3 regions of the Lentibacillus cibarius genome follow, and region 2 is predicted to be linked to each of the others. Evidence: riboswitches for the same ligand, from Rfam matches in the RefSeq annotation. Region 2 holds a riboswitch; each other region holds the start of a gene.

Region 1 (7,531 bases), 250 kb from region 2:
CGATACCGAGCGGATGGGCCGTTCACTGTTGAGTGATCACGAGTGGCAGATGCTGCAGGAGCGGCGGGAATTGGATTTTTCCTGTGGCATCAGTGGTGTTTCCCGGTTCAGAGTCAATCTATTTTACCAGCGCGGGGCGTTGTCGCTCGCATTCAGAATTGTGCCGAGACATATTCCGTCCATTGAGGAGCTACACTTGCCGCCGATTGCCAAAGAAATTACGACCGAGCGGCAAGGCCTTGTGCTTGTCACCGGACCGACCGGAAGCGGAAAAAGTACGACACTTGCGGCAATGCTTGATTTTATGAACCAAACGATGGGCCGGCATATGATTACGCTGGAAGATCCAATTGAGTATGTACACACGCACCATTATTCGATTATTGATCAGCGCGAGATTGGGATCGACACGAACAGTTTTCTTAACGGATTGCGGGCAAGTTTGCGGCAGGATCCGGACGTTATTCTCGTCGGGGAACTGCGTGATCTGGAAACAATCTCCACCGCGATTACAGCAGCTGAAACCGGTCATTTAGTACTTGGTACGTTGCATACTAGTGGTGCGGTTTCCACGATTGAGCGGATGATTGACGTATTCCCACCCGCGCAGCAAACGCAAATCCGCATTCAATTGGCTTCTATTTTAAAAGCGGTCATTTCCCAGCAATTGCTTCCGACAACAGACGGGACGAGCCGTCGGGTGGCAACAGAAGTGCTGATCAACACACCGGCCGTTAAAAATCTCATTAACAATGAAAAACTGCACCAAATCCAGAACGTGCTGCAGACATCCAAAGCGCAAGGCATGCATACCATGGATATGGATTTGAAGCGGCTGCTTAATGAGGGCGTCGTAGCATATGAGACCGTCGCACCGTTTTTGGAAATTAGGGAAGTATAAAGACCGGGCGTGGCGAATGGTAGAATAATGTTGGCAAGGGCTTGCGGAAATTTTGACCAGCAGGGGGTGATGCAGTGAACTTTGAGTATAGCGGTAAACGATTGTCCGGCCAGCGCGTAAAGGGAAAAGTAGAAGCGGAAACGAAGCGTGATGCGTTAAGGGAACTAGAACAAAGCGGTATCATTATCGTCTCTATTACCGAAACGAAGCCGTGGAATAAAGATATTATGTTGAACAAGCGGCTTAAAAACGCTGATTTTGTTATTTTTCTCCGGCAATACGCGACACTGATTCATGCCGGGATTTCCATTTCGGAAGCGACGAAAACAATGAGCAGACAAACGGACAATCGTATGCTCCAATCCGCGCTTGAAGACATAGACAAGCAGCTTGATCGAGGGGAGGCGCTTTCTGTCGCAACCGAGCGTCATCCGAACGTTTTCCCGGAGCTGCTCGTCAACATGATCCATGCCGGAGAAGCGAGTGGTAAACTGGATGACATTCTAAACGAAATGGCTGATTACTATGAGAAAGAACATACCAACCGGAAAAAACTCGTCTCCGCCTTGATGTATCCTAGTATCGTCGGGGCTATTACGCTATTGTTAACGGTATTCTTGCTCGTGTTTGTCGTACCACAGTTTGTATCGATGTTTGAATCCTTCGGGGAGGATATCCCGGTATTTACGCAGTTGATCCTGTCCTTAAGCGATTGGATGCAGTATTACTGGTGGATGCTGCTCGTTCTCGTGGTAATCGGCGTACTCGTGTACAAATATGTCGTGCAATTTCCGGCAGTGGCATACCGTGTGGATGGCTTGAAAATCAAATTTCCCTTCCTCGGCAAGCTTGCCCATAAAGCAGTGCTTGTCCGGATGACACAGACACTTTCCACCCTCGTCAACAGTGCAGTGCCAATCTTACAGGCGCTGGAGATTACTGAACGGGTTGTCGGCAATAAAGTAATGCAAAACGTTTTAGCAGACGCCCGGAAATCGCTGGAAAACGGTGAATCGATAACCCGAGTGATGGATGGTCATTGGGCCTTCCCACCGTTAATTGTGCAAATGGTACAGATCGGTGAAAAAACCGGAACACTCGACCACATGCTGCAAAAAGCCGCGCAATTTTACGAAGAAGACTTAGATCAAATGTCCAACCGCATTCAAACATTGGTCGAACCATTAATGATTATTCTATTGACGGTAATCGTTGGAAGTGTTATTGTATCCATAGTTTTGCCGATGTTCTCGCTATTTGAGAACATTCAGTGAACAAATTGCTAAGATGTGGTTATTATACATAGTATTTAGTATAATAGATGTAAGAAAAAGGTAGTGGTGTGATGAGCGGCTATCTGTATATGGGCACTTGGATAGCCAGGAGCAACTAGTGCAACCGACGCTCTATTACCTTATTAAACTAAAAAGGGGAGAGAGGCGTATGTTGGAACGTTTGAAAAAAAGATTTAAGCAGCAGAAAGGTTTTACACTAGTTGAGCTGTTGGCTGTCTTGGCCATTTTAGGGGTAATATTGGCGATTGCGGTACCTAGTGTTTCAGGGGTTATTGGTAAATCGAAAGAAGATGCTGATAAGTCGAATAGGGAATTAATGGAGAATGCGGCAAGGCTGGCTCATGCAAGTGGGGTTGATCCTGAAGATGGTGCTTATACGCTAGATAATCTAGTTAAAGAGGGCTTTCTTGAAGAAAAACCTACTAACCCTAATACAGATAAAGATTACAATGGTACTGTAGAAGTGACAAATGAGGCTGATGATTCTGATGTGGATGATTATACGTTTGAATACAAACCTGGTGAAGATGAAGAAGAAATTAGTGATGACACTAGTGGCGGCAATGATGACGATGATGACAATAACGAAGAAGATGACGATTAATACATTCAATAAAACACAATCACCAACCCAAACGCCTTGCACGTTCTGCTGCAGGGCGTTTTTACCGAGATTCGACACTTTTACCTAAGCAGGTGGTCATATGGAGTTCTTCAACAATGGCAGGGTTAATATGATCATCACGAGCCGGGTGATCCGCTATGCCTATCAAAAAAATACCACAACTGACAGCATCGTCGTGCATGGGGAACACGAACTGCCTGCGGGTACGATGCAGGGTGGTACCATCGCGGATGCTAAGGCCTTTCAGAACGCGATTGAGCAATTAGTGCAAAAGTACCGCTGGAAACGGAAAAAGCTAGCCTTTTGCCTCGTGGATGATACGGTCGTCATTAGGGATATAACCATCCCGACAGCAATGTCCAAGGAAGAAGCAATGGGCTATATTCGCACACAAATCGGTAACAGTTTCTATTTGCCGTTTGACGATCCGGCGCTCGCCATTGACATGCTGGAAGGGGATGGGGAGACAACCAATGTCCGGCTGTATGCCTATCCGCGGGGAAAAATTAATAGCTTTGAACAGGCGTTTACAGCGGCGGGGCTTCACCCGGTTATTGCTGATTTGACGTCTCTGTCGGTGTACCGCTATTATGTTCAAACAACACAAGCAGCATCCGACCATGTGATGCTCGTTCATTGGAACAAAGATGCGCTGTTTTTGACAGCCTTCCAGCATCAAAAAGCAGTGTTCAGCAGGCATATGAAAATGGCTTCGCATGAAGAAATGACGCAGGAGACGGCTGAACGTATCATCAGTGATTATATGGTAGAGATCAATCGGATTATCGATTTTTATCAATATTCGATTACCAAGGGAGAAGCACGCATCGACCAACTGATTGTATCCGGGGATTTCCCTTATCTGTCCACGGCCAAAAGCTTTCTTGCTGACAGTCTGGCCCTACCGATTTATGAATTTCCCGAAGAAAGACTCTCCCTTAAATATGTTGACTTGCTGGGACTTGGCTTGAAAAATGGCGGCTGAAGGTGGACTTGTGATGAATACGGAAATAAACTTTTTAGAAAAAGAACGTAAACAACTAAAAATGCCGCTTGTTCTGTTTCTGATTTTTCTGCTGCTGGTTATAGCTGTGATTACTGTATTACTGGTGCAGCGAAATGGGTTAACACATGCCATCGACGTGCAGCAAAAAGAGATGGCCGTCCTGGAAAACCAAGTCTCACAGCTGGAGGGAGCATCCGGCACAGTGCAGCAGCTCGAGCAGACGAAGGAAGCATTAGCGTCCATCGAAGCACAAACGGTTCCGCGTGTGGCCCTTTATGAGCAAGTGCTTGACATGCTGCGTGACCCGGGGCAGATGGAGGACTTCGCGTATAATAGTGGAGAGCAATTTCAACTAGAAGCGGCGTTTGATACACTGTCTGCTGTTTCGGATTATATTGGCAAACTGCTGCAACAACCGTATGTGCTCGATGCAAAAATGTCCGACATTTCGAAGGCTGGTGACGGATATGATGCATCATTAGTGGTGACTTTTGACAGCGGTGTGTTGCGGGAGGAGATGAGTGCGGATGCTGACTAACTGGAACCGAAGCCATACATTAATTCTTATTTTATTGATCGCTTTTGCCGCTTTCTTATATGTTGCCGGTTACCGGATGATCATTCAACCGCTGCAGAATGACCTCGCCTCTACCGAAGAACAGGTAGATTTATACGAGCGACAAGTCAATCAGCTCGAAAAACAGGATCAGCCTATGGACGAGTCACTACAGCAAGTTACCAAACAAGTACCGGCCGACAAAAAGCCCGATGCAGTACTAAACGAGCTGCGGCAAATGGCCAACAAGACGAATGTCGTTATTGAGTCGATTGCTTCCTCTGGTAGTAGTGCAGCTGAAGAAGGCGATCTAAGCAATGCCGGGTACATGCTGGAAGTATCCGGCGCCAACATAAATGAAATCAATGCCTTTCTAAAGGCAGTCCAAAAAGGTGAACGATTTATGAGGATAGACACTATCTCAGTTGAGCAAGGCGACTCAGCAAACCTATCAGTCGAAATAGCAACATTTTATAGCGGATGAAACAGGACGGCTCATTTGTCGGGTTTCAACCCGAGCGACACGCACCGTAACTCGGGCGACAGCGCCCGCAACTCGAGCGACAGCGCCCGCAACTCGAGCGACACGCGCCCAAACTCGAGCGACACGCCCCCGAACTTGAGCGACAGCCCGTCCGACTCGAGCGACAGCACGCCCAACTCGAGCGACAGCCCGTCCAACTCGAGCGACAGCCCGTCCGACTCGAGCGACACGCACCCAAACCCGAGCAGCCCACCCATACCTAAAAGACGATTTTCCAGCCGCCGAAAATCAACCTTATTTCTTATACACTTCCGTCTGCTAACATGCCAAAAGTGGCTGAGAATTATAACTTAAAATTTTTATCGTTCACATACTTTCTTTATTGGAAACTCGCGTGACCCGAGCCGAAACCCGCGCGACACCCGTTTCTGCTATCCATTAGTAGGAAGGGTGCCTATCATTTTTTGAAGTGTTATACTGGATGATATAAAAATAATGGAGGGATTGGTTAATAATGACTTTTGAAGATGTATTGCCTTTGCTTAAATCAGGAGAAAAAGTGATTCGTACTGGTTGGGGCGGACCTGAATTGTATGTGAAACTCGTGGGTGAAAGTGTTCACGAGGGGGAAAAGTTAAACCCGTATATGTTAATCAACGTAGAAGGGGAAGGCTATACGATGTTCACCCCAACCGTATGTGATATCTTAGCTGATGATTGGCAAGTTGTTGATTAATATTCAAGTTAGGCAACGTATTGGATGCAAATGAAGATTAATGTGGTCCAGCCGAATGAAAGAACGTTCCATTGAAGAATGTTTCTGCAAGAGTCAAGCGCGACAAGAATCGTCTGAACTTTTTCCTGTACGCCTTGTTCATATATAATTGCAAGAATCCAAATATACGTGTCTGAATGGTTGTCACGATAACGTAGGAGCGTCTATTTTCCTAGCGGTTACAATAAAAAATACATAGAGGAAAGGAGGCGGATGATGATGTTTGAAGAATATAACGGAAAGGTAGTTTTTGTGACAGGGGCAGCTTCCGGAATTGGCCAGGCCCAAGCGCAACGGTTTCTGGAAAATGGGGCATGTGTGTTTGGATTTGATAAACAAGAAGAAGGTCTGTATGATTTGTCCGCTTTACATAAAGAACGTTTTGCGTATTATGTTGGGAGTGTATCTGACAAGGAAGCTGTGGCTGCGGCGGTCAATCAATGTCTTGCGCAGTTTCAAACAATTGATATTTTGCTGAATACAGCGGGTATGCTAGACGGGTATACACCAACACTCGATACGGACGAAGCACTGTGGGATGCTGTGATGGACACAAATGTGAAAGGGTTGTATGTAGTGACCAATGCCGTGCTTCCCCGTATGCTAAAACGCGGAAAAGGTGTTGTGGTCAATATTGCTTCGATTGCCGGGCTCGTGGCTGGCGGTGGTGGAGCGGCGTATACAGCATCAAAGCATGCCATCATTGGCTATACGAAGCAGCTTACATATGATTACAGTCGTTCCGGAATACGCGCAAATGCGATAGCCCCTGGTGCGATTAAGACACCGATGAATCAGGCGGATTTTGTAGGGGACGGAGAAACGGCAACATGGGTGGCGGAAGAAACACCTGCTGGCAGATGGGCAACACCAAAAGAAGTGGCTGATCTGACGCTATTTGTCGCAAGTAACGCTGCGGATTATATGCATGGAGCGGTGCTGCCGCTAGATGGTGGCTGGACGGTTAAATAGCGATAGGAACGATATGCCTGTTTAATAGATAGACAGGCATTTGCGTCGTTCGGTACCGTTTCTATCACTCTATTTCCCGTCAAATTATAGACAGCTCTTCATTAGTTTGCTATTATAAAGTGGTTGGCATAGATGTCAGCACTGCGGCACTTAATCTTCCTTTGGTCGCAGTTATTACTAAAATAGCCGTGTGTTGCTATTTTACAAAGGAGAAATGAAAATGAATAAAACTGTAGTCCACAACCCGCTTCATCCTCCTCTTTTATCAGCGACAGAAATGACTAAAATAGCGCTTGTCGCTTCTTTATATGTTGCTGTTACGGCCCTCTTGGCAGTCATTAGTTTTGGAGCAATTCAGCTCCGTCTCTCGGAAATGTTCAATTACCTTGCACTGTACAACAAACGATATGTCATCGCTGTCACCATGGGAGTTTTGATTGTCAACTTCATGTCGCCTACATGGGTCCTTGATGTGCCGATTGGCGGGACTGCGACACTATTGGTATTGCTTTTATGCCGTTTGCTCACCAAACGTATAAAAAATGATGTAGTGAAAATAGCTATCACCGCTCTTGTGTTTGCTTTTTCTATGTTTACAGTTGCCGCGCAGCTTGTCATTTTATTTGACCTGCCATTTTTCTATACATGGATGACAACCGCAGCAGGCGAGCTTCTGTCCATGTCCATAGGTGGCATCGTTATCTACTTCTTGAGCAAAAAAATCGACTTGACGAAATAACCGTCGCGTGGTCCGGTCCGAAACCCGCGCGGCCTGCAGCAAAACTCGACTGATCCGAACAAAACAACCTGACACCTTAATGGAATTATCCAAATAAACAGGCATCCGGGTGAATCCCGAATGCCTGTGGGTGAGGCCTGTCCTTTTATTCAAATGAAATATCAATCTGTTTCTTTTC
Region 2 (7,531 bases):
CTGAAGACGTCGGCAAAGATGGCGTCCGTGTTAACGCCGTATCAGCAGGCCCCATTCGCACCCTATCAGCAAAAGGTGTTTCCGGCTTTAATGAAAAAATGTCGGTTATCGAGGAAAAAGCACCACTTCGCCGCCAAGTCGATCACGATCAGGTAGGGGATGCGACACTTTTCTTACTGAGTGATTTGGCACGCGGGGTAACCGGTGAAGTGCTGCACGTTGATTCCGGGTTTCACATCATGGCTGGCTCGTAAAGACTGTCTACCTGAGAACTTTAAATGTCCATATTAATTTATAAGCAGGCATCTGTTTAAGGATGTCTGCTTTTTGTATGAATGACAAGCATTCAAACAAAACAAGCGTGCGAGTTCATCAAACGTACCTAGAAACATACTGGATGAAAAGGATTATTATCATATCACTACATAAAAAGCAATACTTTGTTTAAATATATAATTAAATTTTTTGGAAATTTTCACAAAAAATTCATACTTATATCAACCGTAACAATTACTTCCTTTTTTTACCTAAATACGACGCGAAAACCCATTATTCGACACAAATCTTTATGGAAAGTAAATGAGAATGACGCATTCGACAAAATAAGTCATATAGTTACGCGAATTGACCAATGTGTATAATGGATAGTAGAGTTTGAATATAAATTAAATTCTGTTATAAGGGTGTGTAGCTATGATGAGCAAGGAATTGGAGCAATCATCTTTCGTTGTTGCGGATCAGTTCATGGAAAAGGTAAATTTTTTTACACAGGAAATGGGACTATATGACTGGAAGGAGGACGTTATCCAGGAATCGATTTTTGGGCTATGGGAGGCATGTAGGACGTTTGATGCAGGGGAAGGAGAATTTTCTTTATTTGCTGAAGCGAACATGAAACGCTGGATAGGAATTAATTTACATAGGCAACAATCGCCACCACACTTCATTAGCCAGCAACTTGTTCCAATGCTTGAAACTAACAACGAATCTCAACAAAACATGTTTATCAGGCATGCCATTCAAAGGAGATTCTTGGTCAACCAATGGAAATGGCTGTATGGCCATATTTTGCTGAATGATTGGTTGCTAAATAATTATCATCGGGGTGCTGGATGAATCGAATCTGACAAACACCGGGTATCATGCGAGGTTTATCAAAAGTTATTTACCCGTGTATGCTAATTTTTAAGCTATTCTTGTTTTCTTGAATAGCTTTTTTACTTTGTAAGGCTAAATAAGCGTGTGAATTAATTGTTTTAATATTACTATGAAGGTTTATGAAATGGTTATATTAGCCGATATAAAATATAGGCCGAGATGACTAGTGGAATTTGATGAACTTGTTCAAGGATTATTTGGTGCTTAAAAGATCTATTCAACATCTAGGAAATTCATGAGAAAAGTGATAAACCGTGCTAATCGGTTGTCATCACTAACAGAGCGAGCCAAATGCACGAATTAAGTGAAAAGGAGGATATAAATGCGTGATTCGATTAAAGTGATTGTCTTTCATATGAATGGGCAAAAATATGGTGCTAGTGTTATGGAAGTTCTCTCTATTGAAGAGTTAGAAAGTATCACAAGCGTACCCCGGACATCGGACTTTATAAAAGGGGTTGTCAATTTACGTGGGGAGATCACCCCTGTTATTGATTTGAAGCAGCGGCTGCGGCTTGGAGAAACGGAGCGCAAAAAGGGAACACGGATGTTAATTGTGGAAATGGGAGATGTGAAGGCTGGGTTACTTGTTGACGATGTTTCTGATGTTATGGATATTGATGCAAGTACGATTGAGCCGGCACCGGAAGTAATTAATGGTGTTAACGAGTCATTTATACAAGGCGTCGCCAAACTGGAAAACAGTCTATTAATCTTATTGAAAATGGATCAAATTTTAAATTTAGAAGAAGTCAATGAGTTGAAACAGGCAGCTGAAGAATAGGTGATGAATCAAGACCAGAAATGGGTTACAGATGCAATATGCTTTGAAGCTTATACATAGGAGAGGATAAGAATGGGCAAAGGAAATAAGGAAAAAAAAGGGTGGATTTTCAACCGGCGTGTGCAGTATAGGATCCTTATACCGTTTTTAATCTTAATGGCATGTGCAGGCGGGGTTGTTGCTTTAGTAAGCTACAAAACAAATGTTGAAGTAACAAAAGGTGAGATGACAGAGAATATAAAAAGTCAGATGGCAGGCATGGATGATACATTTGAATTATTCTTTAACAATATTGATTATATGCTGACCCGTTTTGCCTCAAATGAGTTACTATCGGAATATCAACCAAACGAGAAAGAAGCGCTGTTTGACTATTTTAAAGAAACCGGTGAGGCAAATGAATCGGTGAAAAATGTATATGCAGGAATAAAAGAAACAGGAGAAACAATCATTTATCCGGATGCTGATCTTGGTGAGGATTTCGACCCAAGGGAACGATCATGGTACAAACAGGCTGTAGAGGCTGAAGGAACCACCGTCTGGACAGAACCATACATAGACAAGGCTTCAGGTGAAACAGTCATAAGTGCTGCTCAGGCTTACTATAACGATGACGAGCTACTAGGTGTCGTCAGTTCAGACATATCCGTAAATTCGTTGCTAGGCATCATTAACAAGGCAGAAATAGGTGACACTGGTCATGCAGTACTGATTGATCAATCAGGGAGCTACCTTGCCCATCCAGATAAAAAGCAGATTGGTGAGGATATATCTGATGCATCTTTCTATCAGACCATAGTAGACGCTGATAAACGTGGTACTGTTGATTTTCAGTCTGGTGGAGAAGATAAATTGATGGGATTTGCCAAAAATGAAACGACTGGATGGACAATCGGTGGTATTATTGATAAATCTGAATTTGCAAAAAAGGCACAGATTGTCCTCTTAACGATTGGTATTACGATTGTGGTAGTATTTATACTAACAATTGTGGTGTCGATTATGATAACTCGTCGTATATCTAAGCCAATCAACACCGTGGTGGAACGGATGAAAGCAATAGCCAGCGGTGACTTAACACAAGAACCGCTTGAAGTGAAGACAAATGACGAAATTGGGCAATTGGTAATCACGACTAACGAGATGAATCAACATATGCGTGATTTACTTAACCAAATAGGTGAAGTATCCGACACAGTTAGCAGTCAGAGCGAGGAGCTGACACAGTCGGCTAATGAAGTGAAATCAGGTGCCGAACAAGTTGCTTCTACCATGCAGGAACTGGCATCAGGGTCAGAGACACAAGCAAACAGTGCGAGTGAACTGTCATCCTTTATGTCGACATTCACGGTCAAGGTACAGGAAGCAAATGAAAGCGGGGAACAGATACATCAATCATCAAATGAAGTCTTCCGTATGACAGAGGAAGGCAGTCAGTTGATGGAAAGTTCCAGCAGCCAGATGGAGAAAATTGATCAAATTGTACAGGATGCCGTACAGAAGGTAGAGGGGCTAGACGCTCAATCACAAGAGATTTCCAAACTTGTGTCCGTTATAAAAGACATAGCTGACCAGACGAATTTACTGGCATTGAATGCCGCTATTGAAGCTGCACGGGCAGGTGAGCATGGTCAAGGATTTGCTGTGGTGGCCGATGAGGTTCGTAAATTGGCAGAACAAGTCGCAGAATCAGTTAAAGATATTACTACGATTGTTACAAACATCCAAGGGGAGTCCAGCACTGTGACCGATTCGCTACAGGAAGGCTATAAAGAAGTTGAAAAAGGAACCGAGCAAATTCGCACAACCGGTGAAAAATTTGAAAACATACGAAGAGCGGTTACAGATGTCGTCAATAGCATTCAGACGGTATCGGACAACCTATCGGAAATTGCTGCCAACAGTCAACAAATGAATAGTTCTGTCCAGGAGATTGCTGCCGTCTCTGAAGAGTCTGCCGCTGGAGTCGAACAGACTTCTGCTTCCTCTCAGCAGACAAGCAGTTCCATGGAAGAAGTGGCATCCAGTGCGGACGATTTGGCCAAACTCGCAGAAGAATTGAATGGACTAGTACGGCAATTCCGCTTATAAAGTAAAACTTCAATCGGTTGTAGTTGATGCAGGATAAATGAAGGCTAAAGGCTCCGCCGCCAAATCAATTCAAAATCAAATAGCTTATTGAGTGATTTGTCGGCGGGCAACCGGATAAGTACTGAGAGTCGCTTTCGTTTTTATTCATGGATAGTTTGTAAAGGTAGATTATTGAGAACTTTGGAATTCCCATACCAAAAGCAGACAATATAAATGAAGCATTTGCGGGATGAAATGTAAACTTTTGTAAAATCATGTTGCTTTTTGTCGACAAGAGCGTTTATAATATGCCCATAGGAACTTTATACCATTACAATTTAATCAATTGAAAAAGGCAAACTACATCGAAAGAGTAGGACGCAAAGCTAAGAGTCTAAAATGTAATAGTATACATCATGATCGCCTGGCTACCAATTTTTTAATTAGATAGTTTTATTTAAACTAATTGGCTATTCAACTACTATAGAATAGCCAATTTTTGTGTTTAATGGTATGAAGTTTTTTGGGAAATAGGTGCTATGTCCTGGGTATAAATGAATGGTATGGGGTGGTCCTTAGAAGGAAAGATTCAGATAGATATTATAGAAACAGATTAAAAGAGGTATGAAAGATGAGGACAGTAACTGAATTGGATTACTATCACGTTGTTCAACCGATAATCAATTTATTTTCGAATGATATTTGCGGTTTCGAAATGCTTCTTCGTTCGGATGAGTTCGACGATCCACAATTATTGTTTGAATATGCGAAAGAACAAAACCAGTTAGTTGCTACAGACATGGAATCAATTATGAAAGCTATTAGCAGCTTAAAGAATGAAATGGAAGGATTAAGTGATTTATACATATGTGTTAACGTTTTTCCTATAACAGTAATGGATTCATCATTTTATAGCTTCCTGGAAAAAGTGAAATCAATTATTGATACAAAGGCTCACAATATTGTTTTCGAAATAAACGAAGCCCATTCGGATATTGATTTGTCTCTTTTTGGCCAGGTAATAAAAGAAATTAAAAAAGAAGGCTTTTTAATAGCAATGGATGATGTAGGTAAAGGCGAATCAACGCTAAAGGCGATTTTGGAAATCAATCCGGATATTGCAAAGATTGGTCGTTATTTCACAAATGGATTAGCAAATTCACCTAAAAAACAGCAAGTAATTAGGTTGATGCTTCACCTTTTTGGCGGAGATACAAAGGTTATTTTAGAGGGTTTTGAAAACGAAGGGGATTTACAGAAAGCGAAGGAGCTGGGTGTTTCTTTTGGGCAGGGATATTTCTTTGGCAGGCCTAAACCAATAAACTATTATATTCCAAAGTTATGGAAGTTAGGACAGGTGTAATTACGTTTTGAAAGTAGATAAAGCATCAATCACTGGAATCGTATTTGGACTTATTGCAATTGGCGTGGGAATGTTTTTGAAAGGAGTCAATCCTGCTGCTGTAATAAATCCAGCAGCACTGTTGATTATTTTCCTAGGTACTGCAGCTTCTGTTTTTATAGCTTTTCCAATGAACACATTAACAAAAGTTCCTACCCTGTTGAAAATCATTTTCACTGAAGAAAAAACAAATAATGTGCAGGAGATTATTAAGCAATTTGAACACTGGGCGAAAATAACAAGGAACGAGGGACTTCTATGGCTGGAAAAAGAGATTGACAACGTGAATGATACTTTTCTTTCTTCCGGTCTGCAATTGGCTGTTGACGGTCAGTCACCTGACTTCATTCGAGAAGTATTAATCGAAAAAATCGATGCTATGGAAGAAAGACACCAAAAAGGGATTGCTATTTTTACGCAGGCAGGCACCTATGCCCCCACATTAGGAGTACTTGGTGCTGTAATCGGACTCATTGCTGCTTTGAGTGACTTAAACGATATCGAGGCACTTGGGAAAGCAATTTCAGCAGCATTCATTGCCACATTATTAGGGATCTTTTCAGGTTATGTCTTATGGCATCCGTTTGCCAATAAGTTGAAAGAGAAATCGGAGAATGAAGTTCGAATTAAACAGATTATGATTGAGGGATTACTATCCATCACAAATGGGGACTCGCCGCGCATGATTAAAGATAAGCTGAGTTCATATCTATCGTCAAAAGAAATGACAGATATTATGCAGGAGGGAGACGATGAAGAACAAGAAACAGCGTAATCGGCCACATGTGAGTGAGTCATGGCTGCTCCCATATTCTGACTTGTTGACCCTTTTAGTTGCGTTATTTATTGTGTTGTTTGCTATGAGTGAAATCGACGCCCAGAAATACGAAAGGCTTGTTCAAGTATTTAATAGTGAACTTAGCGGAGGAAATGGGGTGTTGGAGAACAACAGCAGTACCATTGACAAAGAACCAACGGGACCGGCCGCGGAAACGGGAGATAGTAATAGGAAAGATAACGAGAAAGACAAAGGAGCGGCAGAGCTAACACAATTACAGAACTTGCAGAAGCAAATTAATGATTACATTAGTAAAAATGGGTTAACAGATGTAATAGGAACGACTCTATCCGGTGAAGGACTGCTAATAACGATCCTTAATGATGTATCATTTGATACCGGTAGTGCGAAAGTGAAAGCGAAAGGAAAAGCTGTTGCTAGAGAAGTGTCTAATTTTTTATATACCGACCCGCCACACGAGATTATTGTCAGTGGACATACGGATAACCGTCCTATCCATACCAGTGAATTTTCATCGAATTGGGAGCTGAGCGCAATGCGAGCCATTAACTTCATGCGGTTATTATTAAAAAATGAACAATTGGATCCTGAACGGTTCAGCTCGAAAGGATATGGTGAGCATCATCCAATTGCACCCAATACTAATGGAAAAAATATGGCCAAAAACAGACGGGTGGAATTGCTCATACTACCAAACTATGACATTGACTTAGAAGAAGGCGATTCAACTAAGAATGAGAGGGGATAAAGATAATGCAATTGACAACAAACGAACGTAATAAAGCTGTGACTGACCTACTTAATGCCACGTTTACTTCTCTTGATACAGTAGTTCCTGTGCAATATTCACGACAGAAACCCACATTATTGGCAAAAGAGTTCCATCTTGAGTACGGGGTATTGATTGGCATCACCGGAGATATACAGGGGAAACTTGTCCTTTCGGGCGATCCGGAGGTGTTTAGCGCGATTGGAGAAACCATGTACGGCATGTCACTTGAAGGAGAAATGCTTATATCCTTTAGCGGTGAACTTGGAAATATGATCGCAGGCGGCCTTTCAACTAATATCATTACAGAAGGGATTTCGCTAAACATCACATCCCCTACCATGATGCAAGGGAATACGAAAATTTTGGGTTTTAAGCAAGGGATTGATGTTACGGTCACATTCACCGATATAGGTGATATGACAGTCTATTTATTACTTGATTAATTAGCAGGAGGGAGGAATCCTTACATGGAGACAAATGAATACATGGAGATTTTTCTTGATGAAAGTAATGAACATCTCCAGTCGATTAACGATAATCTGCTTG
Region 3 (7,531 bases), 620 kb from region 2:
TTTACTGGTACCGACAAAAACCGGGAAATTTGATGTAAATATTTCTGTTATATGTGAGGAATATAATAAGGAAGACCATTTTAACATACAGGTGTATATGGCAGAATAAAAGTACATAGTTCGGCGGCGTAAAAATACATAAGCGACGCCATAAAAAAAGAGCCTTGCCAGCCATCCCAAAATTCATTAACCTCTTCATGTACTCGCAAAAACACATGAGGGGGAAATGAAAGGATGCTAGCTTTGGCTCAAGTTAACTATATCAAATTTTTAAGAGATGTTGAAGGGATTAATAGGTGCGGTGCCTGTCACTTCCCGGTTTTTGTCGAACGAAAGCACTTGACAAGAAGAAGGTCCTGTGGAGAGAAATCTCTGCAGGGCTTCTGTTGTTTTCTTGTAAGCAAAAGAAGGGAAACCATTGTTCTGCCCCGTATTATTCCCGCTTGTTTATGGCAAAATAAAAGTACATAATTTAGCAACCTTAAAATACAAAACTGCGATTATAAAAAGAGCCTTGCTAGCCATCCAAAGTTCTATTAACTTTCTGCATGTTAAAGGAACCAATAAACATGGAGAAGGAACAAAAGGGTTGCAAGTGGTCTTTTCAGCGGATAGATACAAAAGCTACATTTTTATTCTGCCATAAACATTAACTATTATTGGATACCGTCTAGTGCTTGTTCTGCCATTTCTCTAGTTTCTCTCTCACAATAAACCCATTCCAGATATCCATGCTGTTGAGACTGTCAGCAAATTCTCTCGCCTTAGATGTAAAATCACTTGTCGTAATGAAAAGTGTGGCGGGACATTTATAATATCTTTTGGCACCTTCAAGATCTCGTAATGGTTTGTTGCCAATGTTATTGCCTTTTTTATAACACTTGCATTGAACAGCTATTTGGAGTCCGTCTTGAGGATCTTTAATAACCAGATCCACGCCATGATCCCCCGTTTTGTCTGTTAGCTGAGGGTTGTATCCATGATCTTTAAAATAAGCATACATAAGCTCTTCAAATTCTTGGCCAGATAGTTGATCGATATCAGACGTTAAGTTAGAAGAGTTGTTCAGTTTGTTTGTCCTTTTGTTATTCTCTTTGACGTTCTGCGTTCTATTCTTTTTACGTTTATGTTTAACATTTAAGGCTGGAATAAATAGCTGCACTATCTCTGATAACAATACTCCGGCCAAAATAAAAACGAATAAGAGGTACCAAGCATCGGACCTGAAAAATAAGTACCAGATCACTAACCCTGTTCCGACAAAAATCATATTAATTAATTCTTTTAAGGTCTTCCTGTCTTTGCTTGTCATAGCCTATCTTCCTTCTTTGATGAATTACACATTTTTCAAAAGATAAATCAATTGTTGTGCGTCCCCTTCTAAAGAAAGTAACAAATCATCATCAATAAAATTGTTAGTATGCATTTTCTCTCGTCTTATGTTAAGCACAGAAGTCTGAACGTCATCAGGTAGTACATCATTAAAATTAGCATTATTCATTAAAGTTAATGTTGAAGTAATGTTATGTCTGTCGATACGCTCTTTCTGACCTTTGAAATACAATTTTACAAGGTGTGGCTGGCCGTTTATGTAAAGACCTATTTCAGGGTTTGACTTCACTATAAGTTCATCATTAAAAGCCCAATATGAACTACCGGGGTTAAACCATTCACAGTTCTTATCACGAAAAAATCTCTTATAGAGTTTAATCGCCTCGTTATAATTTCGGCGCTTGCGTTCATGAACTCTATCTACTAAGTAGTCAAGTTTTTCTAATGATGCCCCTTCTGAGTGTAATTTTTTGATTTCATCTCTAAGTTGTTTCCAATAATCTGTTGCTGGATGGTATTCTCTATATTTTATTTCACGTACAAAATTTGTTCTAGCACTGCCACTTCTTTTTAAAGTGAAATCAATAAATTGCGTTAGGCTAACAGAGAAATCTGCCATTTATCGCCACTCCTTTCATATATCAATATTCGACAAAAATGGAATTAAATCCTTCCGGAAAGAATGCAAAAACTCATTTGTGAAAGCACAGATTGTTAATTTCCCTATTGCAGAACAACATGATCTGCACAAAATATAAACTTTAAGTTTGAAAAGGTTTAAAAATAAAAAGGAACAACAAATGAAGGTTGGTAATGTTAGAAGAGCCTTTGAGTGAAGGCTCCTTTTGCTATTTAGATTAGATTTAAAAGACAGAAAATGATAGTGTATTAATAACAACTCCTGAAATGGTTAGAGTAGGGCAAAGGCGGGCGATAACGAAATAGTAATAGTGTGTCGATTTTGGAGGCGATCATATTGGGTGTCAGTATAGGTGATGCTTGCAGGATCTATAAAAAGTGTAAAATTTGTGGTGAAACTAAATATCTGAAAAAATTCCCAACAAGAGGTGGGAGAATGAGTAATGGAACGAAAAGAAAATCCTACTGTTGGGATTGCAAAGATCGTAAGCATGAAAGAATACTTAGTTCAAGGCAGGAATATAGCTTTGATACGTCTTTATTAGATACATCTAAAGAAATTACCATTCGCGGCCGGGATTCAAGTAATTATAAATTTGAAAATACCGTAAGCTATGACAAAGCTAAGAAGTTGGTGGAAGAAGGAGCAGCTGGAATTTTTCATAGCACATTAATTCATCATTTTTTCAACAGGAAATCTTTAAAAAAGTTCGTATTGGAACGGGATGGCTTTATATGCCATTATTGTGGATTTTATGGAGATACGATTGATCATAAAATACCCAAATCAAAAGGTGGATTTAGCACACCAAGCAACTGTGTTTGTTCTTGTGGGGGATGCAATAGTGAGAAAGCCGATATGAGGTATGAAGAATATTTAGAAATCATCAACATCAGATTCCAACAACCAAGTTAAAGGGAACAGTCCTCCGAACGCTTTAAAACGATAAAATAGTGATAAAAGTCCTGTGAAGAGAAATCTCTGCAGGATTCTTATCATTCCCGCTCCCATTCCTTCCCACAATCCGGACACTGCCATTTCACAATACGATCTTCTTCTATACTGGAAATGCCGATTTTTCTACTGAAATGAGTTGCCCCATACTGATGTTGCATTTCCTCCGGTATTGGTTCTCCCTGCAGATCCGCTCCGCAAAAAGGGCAAAATCCTTTGCTATCATTAAGTTTTCTCATTTTCCTCACCCCTTTTAGTCAATGGTGATGACTTTCTCCAACAGCAAATGACCTTATATTCGGTTCTTGGCACTACAATTATCATCGTACATCATATTCCTTCATAAAAGAAATAGACCCTCAAGAGAGAAGCTAATTCTTTCTGTTCAACCGAAGAAGATATGCTCGTGATCTTTTGACACATATAACCCCTTTGAGCAGGTGTGGAAGTAGTTGTCAGGCTGAACTTAAAGGAAGCTTTTCCTCATCTACGCTATTAGTCTTACTTTGGGCCGCAGTAGCCTTTTGGTAGGCAAGGATTAACTCGTCCAATTCTTGGCTAATATTTAATGTCTTTTCACTTCCCATACCATAGACCTTTGCGGTTTCCAGCATTAAGTTTCTATGCTGATTAATCATTTGTACTAAATGTTCTAAGTTCCTGTAGCTTGTTTGCATCATTAATGCTCCTTATGTACTAAGAATCATATTAAACCCAACCTATTATAATGGATACAAATCCCTATAATCTAGTGGTGGTTGTGAATTTTTAATGAACAATATGTTCGAAATTAATCTGATATATTGGAAAAATTATGATATGAAATAAGGATATGGTTGTCTCGGTTGCCCAGCTATTAGCCGGAAATCTTGGGAGCCAAGGGATCATCACCGTGGCAGCTTCTTTGTTTAAAAATCATTCATTTAGAGGGGTGGTGCCATTTTCACTTTGTTTTACGCTTTTTTGATGGGGGTGACCATTTCTGCTAAAATAAAGTTATCCGCATAGTGCGGACCTCTGTGGGATAGGAAAATCCACCCCATCACATAGTAAGAACCCACTCAGATTCAAGTTGAGTGGGTTCTACTGTTTGTCATGATAAGTTTCGTCCATTTCCCCGGTCGGTTTGTTTTATCATTATAAAGAATATGTATTAATAACGGGTTATGGTATGCTCCAAATTGTAAAACAACCTTCCCGCTTGTACGCCTAGTTCAAAAGGCACGGATAACAAACGTAAAACATTCAGCCTCTATTAATTGCTCATAACCTTCTATTACCTGCCCTTCGATAGTTTCAGCTTCTTTTTGATATTGAAGTTATATGCACTTCTTTTTTTGAACGTATCAAATAGGTCTCTGATGAACCGAATAAAGTTGTTGCAACCTTGTGAAATAATCTCAATCTCATTCCTCCAATCGCTATTTATGTAATGGCTCCCTTTTTTATCAAACGCGTGATGTCATCAATAGGGATGCCTGTTTCTATAGAGATATCGATTGCATTTGATTGCGGGTGTTTCGACAAAAATGCTTTGATTCTTTTTAAATTATCCCTTTCTTCATCGTAACAGTCGTTGCATAGACCATCTATTAGGCGATCAATTTTTCCGCAGTTTGTACATATTCTGTGTTTTTGCATTCGCTTTTCATTCCAATCTAAGTAAAATGTTTAATACGTATGACAATGCTTGTTCAGAACGTCTATCAAGCCATCAAATTTCGGCTTTACAATAAAATCTATGGCACCTAATTGCAGTGCTTTAATAACATTGGATTCTGTACCTATAGCTGAACACATAACCACTTTCGCATCAGGATTGAATTTGATAATTTCCTCTAGTGCTGTTAAACCATCGACATTCGGCATTGTTATGTCGAGAAAAACAATGGCGGGGTTACAGTATTTGTACACGTTAATCGCTTCCTGCCCATCCGCTGCATCTATAACGTCTGTATAGCCATGTTCCTGAATCATACGTTTTAAATAGCCTCTCATAAACCCTGAATCATCAACTATTAATATCGTACCCATATCGTCCCTGCTCCCTGATTTTATTCTTCGTGGGTATTTCACATTAAATCCTGTGTTTTTTATCTATAATAAATATCATGTTTATCCTTAGACAGAAAAAAGGCGAACCAAAGAAAAGGCTGCCTGAACTAAAAGCTTTAGGCCCTTGGTTTTGCGTCCTTACCTTTCGATAAGTTTGCCATTATCGGGTCATAAATCATTCTATTAAACTGTCCACGTATAACATCGGTGAGAATGAGTAAAGCATAAAGTATTTTTTGTGAATTAAAAAAGTTCTCTTATGGTACTGGTTGGGCCTTTTCAGTTACGTTTTTAATAATGAGAGCATGTGTGGTCTCTGTGGTATAACCAACTAAATCATGGTTAGTATTTCCATTTTTGAATATAGACGGTATAATAATCTAAGCTGTAAGCGATTATGAAAACAACTGATTTTTTGATGATATAGGTTAAATATCAGAAGTGGAGTCTCTTTTATCTTTGTATAAGATGATAAGCAATTATAGTGTTTCAGTCGGAATTGTTCTATGTATTATCGTAATCTTAAATAAATGATTCTTTCAAAGGGAGTACAGGATAGGTAGTATGGGATTCTTAGAAGGTTTTAAGATGGGATGGAATTTACTTTGGTCGATGTTAACAGCTGAACCTTTACTAACATGGGGATTAATTGTATTTGTTATTGGTACCTTAATATTTGCATTTATCGTTGATACGATAAAGGAACAGAAGCTAAGAAAGTCAGGAATGCGAGAAATTGATAAAATGTCAGGTAGAAAGTTTGAGGAGTATCTTCAAGCACAATTAAAAACTAGCGGATATAATGTTAAACTAACGCCGGCAAGTGGTGATTATGGGGCGGATTTAGTTTTATCCTCAAAAGGCAAGAAAATTATTGTTCAAGTAAAACGATATAAGAAAAATGTTGGCGTTAAAGCTGTGCAAGAGATAGCCTCGGCCAAAAGTCACTATAAGGCCGACGAATGCTGGGTTATTACAAATAGCTTTTTTACAGAGCAAGCTAAAAAATTAGCGGTTACAAATCATGTTAAGTTGATTGATCGGAATCAATTAATGAATTGGATAATAAAGAATAATAAAGGTGAAGAGAAAAGTAGCTAATCTTAGGGGGCTAAGCTAATGGCTAGCCCCTAGGTAAATACATTCATCATTTCATCATAGAGTGCTTCGTATTGTTCATTACTCAATTTCATTGTTATCATCCACCTTTCCATTTTGCTCTTATTCACTGAGTAGTCCGGTGACAAAATACATACCAAACTCAATCAAATTGTCGCTGTTTACACGTTTAATAAAGCTGGGAACGGGATTGTTATAATGTCTATAGAATTGTAGAATTTCATGAGAGAATTCCTCGTAAGTTTGCTCTACCATTCCTAAAAGATTTATTGCGACATTTAGTTGATCTTCCGGCTCAATAAGCAGGTTTACTTTCTTTCCTTCTTCGTATGCATCTTTATAGAATTGTTCCAATGGCTTTTCCTCCAATCGAAATGTTTGAAGTATTATACTTTGGTATTTTTCATTTTCGAAGAGTTTAAAGCAAAAAAATTTTAGAGGAATTAAAATGGTACCGTGAGTATTATTAAAAGGGTTTTGGCTGAATCGCTAACGACGGCATATCGTATAAAATAAAGTAAGCAAATAAAACAAAAGGAGCGATTGAGATGGTGGACACTCTCGCTTATCTCTCACTAATAATCTTATTCTTCATGGCCTTATGGTATATGTTGAAGTTCGTCCTGCTCCCTACACTTGTGTTTATTGTTCGAATCGTGTTCAGGAAAAAGTTCAAACAGTTAGAGAGGGACCGGCAGGAAAGTGTTGAGAAACTAAGAAGTATGGGAATTAAGGTTTCGTCGTTAGATGATGAAACTTCTGGAAGCTATACAAGTATTCGATAATAGGGTTTTCCCCGCTTCATTGAAAGGGGAATGAAAAATGAGGGATCCAGAGCGAATCAAAAGAATTATGTTTTTGCTTCAAAAATTTAGGAGCGGTAGTTGGACTGGCGGTTTAACTAGCTGATTTCGAATCTGCAGCATATGTATTCCGCAGAGCATGATGTATATTGTCGAAGAAAGGAGAAATAAATGAAACTGTTTGATAAGTAAGTGGAACCAAGCTATCTGGAATTTTTTTTAGCTTGAAGATGATATGTGGGATGAATACCTAAACGCCATCGATTAGTAACAAAAAGAAAGGTGATAGGAACGGTTTGTTAGTAAGGTAATGGGATGAAGCATTGGCAAATGAGCCACTATATGTGTATTTAATATTATTTTCACAGTCTACAAACTTAGAATTCCGTGATTATTGGAGGGATTAAATGTCGGTGCGTTATCAAATTGAAAGAGAGGATGGACCTATTTGCATAGTTTCCTTTATTCAAGATGAAGACGGGAACAAGGTAAGGGTTAAACCTCTTAAAAAAAGAAAAAGAGAGAGTGAACAAATCAAAGACTTACTCGAACAAATAGAGTTTAAAGATGGTAATTCACCATTAGAATTTATTGAATCATGTTTAGAGAAATTTGATGAAAATGCTTT

What was found. Region 2 has a riboswitch for cyclic di-GMP ahead of FFL34_RS04190 (EAL domain-containing protein). Riboswitches for the same ligand answer to the same signal wherever they lie in the genome.
Region 1: it holds a riboswitch for cyclic di-GMP, as region 2 does, so the genes downstream of both, FFL34_RS05285 (competence type IV pilus major pilin ComGC) here and FFL34_RS04190 (EAL domain-containing protein) in region 2, are expected to answer to the same signal.
Region 3: it holds a riboswitch for cyclic di-GMP, as region 2 does, so the genes downstream of both, FFL34_RS06985 (response regulator) here and FFL34_RS04190 (EAL domain-containing protein) in region 2, are expected to answer to the same signal.

What each region holds. Positions count from the first base shown of each region.
Region 1 covers NZ_VCIA01000001.1:1,082,324-1,089,854, reverse strand. Annotated here, with positions in the region: gene FFL34_RS05295 (type IV pilus twitching motility protein PilT) at 1-901, shown strand, start outside; gene FFL34_RS05290 (type II secretion system F family protein) at 976-2,175, shown strand; cyclic di-GMP riboswitch class II at 2,231-2,313, shown strand; gene FFL34_RS05285 (competence type IV pilus major pilin ComGC) at 2,345-2,800, shown strand; gene pilM (type IV pilus biogenesis protein PilM) at 2,901-3,806, shown strand; gene FFL34_RS05275 (hypothetical protein) at 3,820-4,365, shown strand; gene pilO (type 4a pilus biogenesis protein PilO) at 4,355-4,867, shown strand; gene FFL34_RS05265 (hypothetical protein) at 4,879-5,097, opposite strand; gene FFL34_RS05260 (DUF2829 domain-containing protein) at 5,382-5,603, shown strand; gene FFL34_RS05255 (3-oxoacyl-ACP reductase) at 5,859-6,614, shown strand; gene FFL34_RS05250 (QueT transporter family protein) at 6,835-7,353, shown strand; gene FFL34_RS05245 (Hsp20/alpha crystallin family protein) at 7,499-7,531, opposite strand, start outside.
Region 2 covers NZ_VCIA01000001.1:834,742-842,272, reverse strand. Annotated here, with positions in the region: gene fabI (enoyl-ACP reductase FabI) at 1-254, shown strand, start outside; gene FFL34_RS04205 (sigma factor) at 694-1,116, shown strand; gene FFL34_RS04200 (chemotaxis protein CheW) at 1,481-1,942, shown strand; gene FFL34_RS18535 (methyl-accepting chemotaxis protein) at 2,015-4,033, shown strand; cyclic di-GMP riboswitch class I at 4,357-4,448, shown strand; gene FFL34_RS04190 (EAL domain-containing protein) at 4,662-5,375, shown strand; gene motA (flagellar motor stator protein MotA) at 5,446-6,189, shown strand; gene motB (flagellar motor protein MotB) at 6,167-6,961, shown strand; gene FFL34_RS04175 (chemotaxis protein CheX) at 6,967-7,428, shown strand; gene FFL34_RS04170 (chemotaxis protein CheA) at 7,453-7,531, shown strand, end outside.
Region 3 covers NZ_VCIA01000001.1:1,452,982-1,460,512, reverse strand. Annotated here, with positions in the region: gene FFL34_RS07015 (MORN repeat-containing protein) at 1-109, shown strand, start outside; gene FFL34_RS07010 (restriction endonuclease) at 671-1,312, opposite strand; gene FFL34_RS07005 (hypothetical protein) at 1,337-1,951, opposite strand; gene FFL34_RS07000 (HNH endonuclease) at 2,309-2,887, shown strand; gene FFL34_RS06995 (hypothetical protein) at 2,968-3,165, opposite strand; gene FFL34_RS06990 (aspartyl-phosphate phosphatase Spo0E family protein) at 3,382-3,603, opposite strand; gene FFL34_RS06985 (response regulator) at 4,598-4,960, opposite strand; cyclic di-GMP riboswitch class I at 5,069-5,150, opposite strand; gene FFL34_RS06980 (restriction endonuclease) at 5,570-6,082, shown strand; gene FFL34_RS06975 (hypothetical protein) at 6,203-6,454, opposite strand; gene FFL34_RS06970 (tetratricopeptide repeat protein) at 7,311-7,531, shown strand, end outside.